DNA from 2 places in the Pararhizobium sp. DWP1-1-3 genome. Region 2 is predicted to be linked to the other one. Evidence: riboswitches for the same ligand, from Rfam matches in the RefSeq annotation. Region 2 holds a riboswitch; the other holds the start of a gene.

Region 1 (3,758 bases), 470 kb from region 2:
TGGGAGGTTACGCCCGACCTTCTGGAACGGATGAAAAGCGTCGCGGAAATCGGCGGATCGGTGCTGGAAAGGCCAATGTCCCTGGAAACCGCCCGGGCGGCATAATTGCCTTGCCCCGGGAGAGCCGCCGATTGTGGCTCTCCCGCCTCGCCTCGCATTAAACTCCCGCCTGCCGTTAACGCTGCCATGCAGCAACCGTTGCAGCACCGTCGAATGACGTTATGATAAGGGCAAAGTCAGAGTGCGCAGGATGTTCCTTCGTACCCGGCACGTGCCGGTATGCTCAGGCGAGAGGAACACGTGACCTTCCGTTCGAAATCCTTTGCGGCGCTGATCGCTCCGCTTCTTCTGGTCATGACGACCACGGCCGATGCCTCGGCTGTGTGCGAACGGCTGAATGCCCGCCTTGCCAGCCTGCCGAAGATCGTCGCCTCCAATGCCAATCTGCGCGACTACACCAGCGCGATCTCCCGCCAGAACCTGGATCTGCGGCAGGCGCGCAGCGATCTGAGACGGCTGGGATGCAGTTCCGGCAGCGTCATCATTGTCGGTGGCCCGAACGAAGACGCCTGCTACAGCCTCGACGCCGAAATCTCTCAGATGGAGATGGATCTCGAAACGCTGAAAGCCCGTCGGCAGAATCTTCTGGAAGGGGGCGCCAGCGACATCACCCGGCGGCGCATCCACGCAGCGCTTGCCGCCAATCGCTGCGCCGAGGAGGAGGATGAAGTCCTCAGTGCCGCCGTCGAAGAACCGGAAACCCACCGCAACATCCTGAACGATCTGCCGCCGATCAGTGAAGACGAGCCGGACATGCGCGGCAGCAACGCCGACTTCGCCACGCCGGATGACGGCTTTGGTCCAAGCGCGGACTATCCGGGCAGCCTGCGCACCATGTGCGTGCGTACCTGCGACGGCGCGTTCTTCCCGATCTCGTCGAACTCGTCCCCGGCCGATTTCCAGCGCGATGCCGAAACCTGCCAGCGGCGGTGTCCGGGAGCGGAGACGGCGCTCTACTATCATGCCTTGGCGACCGAAGAGACAAACCAGATGGTCTCCGCCGCCACCGGCGAACCCTATGCCGACCTGCCGTCGGCTTTCGCCTACAAGACCCGCGATTTCAGCCAGCCCGGTCAGTGCGGCTGCGCTCCCGCCGGACGCACGGCGATACCACAGAGCACGCCGGACGACGGCAAAGGCGTTATCGAGGTTCGCACCCGCAAGAAGGCCGACCCGGTCGAGGTGAAGACCCCCGTTGCCGACCGGCCTTACAATCCGCAGGACAACAAGGTTCGCGTTGTCGGCCCGAGCTTCCTGCCTTCGCAGGAAACCTCGATCGACCTCAGGCATCCAACCGGCCCCGGATATCAGGAACTACAGCAGACCAACTGATCAATCGACTGGTCGCGCACCCCAGCAATCGGAAAACACCAAATCCTTGAGCGGCAAGCGCTGGCGCCAGCCTTTGACGGCCAGTTCCGGCTCGGCATAGAGCGTGTCGACATAACCAAGGCAGAGCCAGGCGATGATGTCGACATGACCGGGGATGTCGAGCACGTCCTTGATGTCGCGTTCGTGAAAAATGCTGACCCAGCCGACGCCGACGCCTTCGGCCCGTGCAGCAAGCCAGAGATTCTGCACCGCGCAGACGGTGGAAAAGGCATCCATGCGCCGATTGTGCGTCCGGCCGAGAACGACCTTGCCTGCCCGGGTCGGATCACAGGTGACGCAGATGCTGACGGGCGCCTTGCGGATCCCTTCAAGCTTCAACGACCGGTATTTGTCCCGCACCTCGCCCTCGAACATCAGCGCCGCCTCTTCGTTGGCCCGCTGGAAGGCTTCGAAAACACGAGCGCGCCGGTCCTCGTCCCGGACGACGATGAAATTCCATGGCTGCATGAAGCCGACCGACGGCGCGCTGTGTGCGGCAGCGAGCAACCGCCCGATGAGCGCGTCCGGCAAGGGCGCCGGCAGGAACTGGTCGCGCACGTCGCGGCGGGTTTCGATGGCGCGGTAGACGGCGGCGCGCTCGTCCGATGAAAATGCGTCCGCCCTCACAAGGCGGTCTTGTGGTTCAGTTTGCATCGTTTGATCCCCAACAATGCGAAACCTCCCGCCGTCCGCGCGGGGCTGGTCCATCTCGTCAGGCCGGTCTTCTGACTGCGGATCATCCGGTTTTGCCGCCTTCCCGGATCGATTGAAGATCCAGTGGCAGAACTCTGAAATGATTCAGAGATTCGTAAAAGCAAAGCCGTCCCCGTTACAGCGCTGGGCACGTCCCGGATTTTCACCGGATTCCCGATTCTCCTGCTTGCGCAGGCACCTGAACGAAACGATATGGCCATAGCGGGCCGCCGTTTGCAAGGCGGCACGCCGGTTCTTGTCAGATCGCCGCGACCGGATGCGGCGATCCGTCATAAGCACCCCAGATCGACTGGTCGAAGCAAATCATCGAACCGGTCATCAGGCCGGATTCCGCCGACGACAGATAGGCGCAGGCGCGCGCCACTTCCGCAGGATCGACCAAGCGGCCGAAGGGTTGGCTGACCGCAGCCTTTTCCAGCCAGTCGGCAGGTGATCCGTGGAATTCGCGCTGAATGCGGTCCTCACCTTCGGATGCCATCCAGCCGATGTTCAGGCCATTGACGCGGATCCGGTTGCGCAGCACCGCGTAGGCCGTGTTCTTGGTCAGCGTTTCCAGCGCGCCCTTGGACGCGCAATAGGCAGAGATGAAAGGCTGCCCGGCCATGGCCGACATCGACCCGATATTGACGATGGTCCCCTCGATTTTTTCCCGGCGCATGACGTTGATCGTTTCCTGCATCAGAAAGAACGGCGCGCGCACATTGATGGCAAACATCCGGTCGAACAGTTCCGGGCTGGTATCGAGGATCGTGCCACGATCGGTAATCGCGGCCGCGTTGACCAGCGCATCGACCCGGCCAAATTCCCTGTCGCAGGCGGCAACCACCTTGCGCGCATCCTCGACCTTTTCCAGATCGGCCTGCACATAGACGACCCGGGTTCCGGTCGCCTTGCCGATCTCGGCCGCCTTGGCCTCGCCTTTGGTGGCATTGCGGCCGCAGATGACGATGCCGGCCGCGCCGCGCTCGGCAAACAGCGTCGCGATCGCCGCTCCCAGGCCTTGCGTTCCACCGGTAACGATTGCGATCTTGCCGTCCAGACGGCCATAGTCAGTGCTCATTGTCTTTCCTCCATTTCGATATCGCCGATGCCAAAAAACTCCCGCCCGGCATTCGGGCAGGAGTTCAAATTGCAAGACATCGGTCCGTTAGCTGAGCTTCTTCTCCGATTGCGCGGCAAGCGCCGCTACGAATGCACTTTCCTCCCAGCCGCCGGACAGAGCTTCGTGCATCAACTGCGCCTGCGTCTTGGGGGCAAGCCCGCCCAACGGTGGATCCCGGTCGAGATTGGTCGGGAACGAATAGCCCTCGGCACAGGATGCGATGGCGCAAGCGGCTTCGCTGCCAGACAAGCGCCCATCCGCCAGCATCGCCTTCAAGGCGGGATAGAGCACGGCGCTCATGCGCTGCCGGTTGACAGTCTCCATCGCCCGCCCGAAAGCGGAGGAAACCTGCAACAGGTTTGCCACCCGCTTGATCCCTTCGGAACGATTGGTTCCCGCCGCATGGAACAGCGCCGGATTGAAGAACACCAGATCGCCCTTCGACAGCCGCAACTGCACATGGTGGCGATCGAAATAATCGCGAAACTCCTGGCGTTTCAGCGCCAGATAG
Region 2 (3,758 bases):
TGGTGATGATGATCGAGAACTATCGCACAGGCCTTTACTGGAACATGCTGCGCGAAACACCGGTTATCCGGCGCGGCCTCAGACGGGCAGGCTTTTCTGGCGGATGGCTTTAAGGTAAACGGGCTGCCATGCGATGACGGGCGGCCCCTTTGGACGAAAATCGAAAATCAAGCAGTTTTTGCGAGGGCGATCGAGGGCAGGCAGAGGCCGCCACCGCCTGGCAGGCGGAGCATTTTCCGCAGGTTGCCGTATCGCTGGGGGTAAAAGGCGGCGATTTTCTGCCGGTCACCGAGGCATGGCGCCGTGATGGCGATATGGTCGCCGGCCTGCTGGACTATCAGAACCGTTTTGCCACCGGCATGGATGACCGCGTCAGGGCCGCCCATCTCATTTCCTTCTACAGCCATCATCTCAGCATCGCGGCTGCAGCGGTCTATCTGGGGACGATGCTCGTTCCGGACCTCAGCCCGGATGGCCTGGCGTTCCGTTTCGAGCCCGTCGTTCCGCACGATCGCATTTCCCCCATGGAAATGCGTCCATCCGATATCAGCCGTCTTCATTTTCGCTTGGAGCGTTTTGTGCGTGGCGACGACCGGGCATTACTGTTTCACGATCTATTTGTCGCAAGCGTCCTTCCGGTGATCGACGCGCTGCACGCACGCACTGGCCTCTCTCCTGTCGCGCAATGGCGGCTGGCGGCCGATGGCATTGCGGGCGCTTTCCTAGAGGTTGGTACAGCCTTGGGCGACGAGGAGCGCGCCATGGCTGAGGCACTTGCCATCATCAATAGAACGGGATCGCCGCTTTTCTCTAATGCCGTGCGCTATCAGCGAATTGAGGCTGTTTGCGATGGCGTTGCGGTCGAGCGCGTGTTCCGCCTGCGAAGCGGCTGCTGTCTCTACTATCGAACAGAGGGCGGGGATTTCTGCGATGTTTGCGTTCTTCTCGATACGAAGACGCAAAGAGACCGCCTGCACGCCCATATCGAGCGTACCGGCGGCCTCTGATTGCCGTTGCCGCGCAAGCAATGCCTGCGCGGCAACGATTTAGGCTCAGGCCGATTTCAGAAGCTTGTCGTTCAGGTAGCCGGAGATCACGCCGAGCACGATCCAGAATGCCAGTGTCGTTGCCAAGGCGGCGACCGCGAATTCCGCTCCGAGAACGGCCGGAACCGGGCTCGAAATATCAGACGGCTGCGGCGCACCATAGGCATGCGGTGCGGCGATCAGGACGAGCCCGATGATCTTTGCAAGGATTTCATCGCGCAGGACGATGAGATAGACCCCGGCGACAGCGAGAACGATGGTTGCGATCCACCAGATCTGCCGGTCATGCAGATCGGCGGCCGGAAAGCCCGGCAACTCCGGCGGCAGGCCGATGGCGGGCAGAAGATGAACCGTCAACCAGCCGCACGCGCCCCACACTGCGCCGTTGCGCAGGGTGATCGGATAGTTGAAGGCGAGACTGGCACCCGCGAGCAACAGGCCGAAGCCGGCGCCGGCCACCAGATTGGCAAGAAGCGTGCCGGAGAACCGGCTCATGCCGAACATGATGCCGCCCTCGTCTTCATGTTCGCCCTCATGGGCGTAGGCCGGCGTGACCGGCGACAGTGCCGACAGCATTTCGCCGATCACCGAAGAGTGGTTGAGCGACGAATGCTGCTGCTGGCCTTCTGTCGCCGCCGGCGGTTCGGCAGCGGGTTCCTTGACCTCATATTCCTCAGCATGAAGGATGAGCGGGACCACCCGCAATTCCTGCGCCGCCGTCATGAAGACGCCAGCGATCAATCCAGCCACCAATGCGGCCAGCAGTGTTTTGACAATCATTTGATACCCCCAAATTCAAGCGGAGCCGATCTCTCGTCAGTGCTCAACGCTTGTCGTGTTTCAATTCCTCAAGGCAAAAACCGCCCGATGCCAGAGCATGGGCGCAGCCCGCGGCCGCGCGATTTCCAAAAGGAAATCCGCCATCCGCTTCACCGATAGAATGTGGAAAGCCCTCAAGCCTTCCACGGCTCACATCAATGGCACGGGAAGCCGTAGGAATGGCGGACGTCGTGGGCGGTATCATGCAGCACGGCCGAATTGGCAAGGCCGGCGCCGAAAACCAGGAAGCCGCCGATCAACAGGGCGAGAATAGCCGTGGTAATGCGGTCGTTGAGCGAAAGCGGAACGCTTGAAACTGTAGTCGTAGCCATGACAACCTCCGTGATGGCGCGTGGGAAATATCCCACCAATTGGGCACCATGCCCCTCATCAACCGGCAGGTTTCCTGGCTCGCGGCGTCAGGCGCTTTCGCGCCAAGGAGCTTGTCTCACCTTCCCGGGGCAGGGGCCAAGGGCCCGTCGCCGCAGTGGTTTCTACCGGCTGCACATACCGGCATGACAAACTCTGACCGCTCTACAGTCGCGGGGTCGGCCGTGATAAAGATGCCCAGAATGGGTCCATCCGTCACGTTCCCATTTACTCCCCGAAAGCACCTCGCCGCCAGGGAACCAATTGATCCAACGATGATTATGCCGTCGCCCCGGTCATGTCAATTCAGCGCTGCGACCTACAATGACGCATTGTCTGTCTTGATTTTTTAGTACAATATCTAAATCTGATATGTAATGGATTGCCGAATACTCCCTGGTTGCAACTGGTTGCCTCGCGGTAACACTCCGTGGTTGTTTTTTTACGGAAAATACTCTTCTCAAATGATGGAACAATAGTTCTTTAGGAACCTTGGCATAGGGTAAACCGCGCTGATACGCGAAGAATCCTCCACAGAGAAAACCATGAACGCGGCGAGGTCCGAACAGGAATTCCAGAATATTCTTCGCCGCTTGGGAATTGCGCTTGACGCTTCTCAGATCGGTGTGTGGGAGCACGACACCCAGAAAGACGAAGTCGTCTGGGATCTGCAGATGCACCGGCTCTACGCGACTGGCAAGACCAAAAAGCGGGTCAAGGCGGAAGTCTGGATGAACGCGATCCATCCTGAGGATTTTGCTCAAGCCCAAGCCGACTTCGATCGGGCGATTTTGACCAAGGACGTTTATTGTTCGGAATACCGGATCATTCTGGCAGATGGCGAAACACGCTACCTGCGTTCGCGTGCCTATTGTTTTGAGGAAGACGGCCATATCACCTTCATCGGAGCCGAATGGGATGTCACAGCTGACGTGCTGCTCAATCGCGAACTGCGGCGGCAGAAGGCGATCGCCGAGGCGCGCGCTGTCGCGCTGGAAGCAACCACGGAGCGGATCGAATATGCAGCCGAGCACGATTACCTAACGGGACTTCCCAATCGCCGGTTCTTCGACCGGCGATTGGCGGAACTCGCCGGCGAGACCGGCCCCGAAAAGCTGGCGATCCTGCATATCGGCCTCGACCGGTTCAAGCAGATCAACGACACCGCTGGCCACGCAGCCGGAGACGACGTTTTGAAATCCTGCGCCCGGCAGATCGAAGCCGGCGTGCCGAAGAACTCGTTCATCGCGCGTGTCAGCGGCGACGAATTTGCGGTTCTGATCGCAAACTTTACCTCGCTGGATGATCTCAAACACCGCGCTGAGCAGCTGGCGCAGCAATTGAAGCAGTCTGTCTGGCATAATGATGAGGTCTTGCGGACCGGCGCCTCGATGGGGGTCGCGGCGGCGAGCGGCCGCAATATCGCCAGCCTGCTGGCGGAATCCGACATCGCGCTGCAACGGGCCAAAAAACTCGGACGGGGCAGGGTAGAAGTGTACTCGGCGCACTTGAAGGCGCAGCTCA

Evidence for each region. A riboswitch is a leader RNA that binds a small molecule or an ion and turns the genes downstream of it on or off. The one in region 2 is predicted to bind cobalamin.
Region 1: linked by a shared signal. The riboswitch ahead of bluB (5,6-dimethylbenzimidazole synthase) and the one ahead of ACP7BS_RS01255 (CbtB domain-containing protein) in region 2 are both predicted to bind cobalamin.

The regions. Positions count from the first base shown of each region.
Region 1 covers NZ_JAFCTR010000001.1:732,834-736,591, reverse strand. Annotated here, with positions in the region: gene ACP7BS_RS03625 (acyl-homoserine-lactone synthase) at 1-105, shown strand, start outside; gene ACP7BS_RS03620 (DUF2865 domain-containing protein) at 280-1,392, shown strand; gene bluB (5,6-dimethylbenzimidazole synthase) at 1,393-2,085, opposite strand; cobalamin riboswitch at 2,130-2,343, opposite strand; gene ACP7BS_RS03610 (SDR family oxidoreductase) at 2,384-3,205, opposite strand; gene ACP7BS_RS03605 (phytanoyl-CoA dioxygenase family protein) at 3,293-3,758, opposite strand, start outside.
Region 2 covers NZ_JAFCTR010000001.1:261,186-264,943, forward strand. Annotated here, with positions in the region: gene ACP7BS_RS01240 (glucoamylase family protein) at 1-113, shown strand, start outside; gene ACP7BS_RS01245 ((2Fe-2S)-binding protein) at 150-1,007, shown strand; gene ACP7BS_RS01250 (CbtA family protein) at 1,053-1,826, opposite strand; gene ACP7BS_RS01255 (CbtB domain-containing protein) at 2,021-2,197, opposite strand; cobalamin riboswitch at 2,245-2,514, opposite strand; gene ACP7BS_RS01260 (bifunctional diguanylate cyclase/phosphodiesterase) at 2,780-3,758, shown strand, end outside.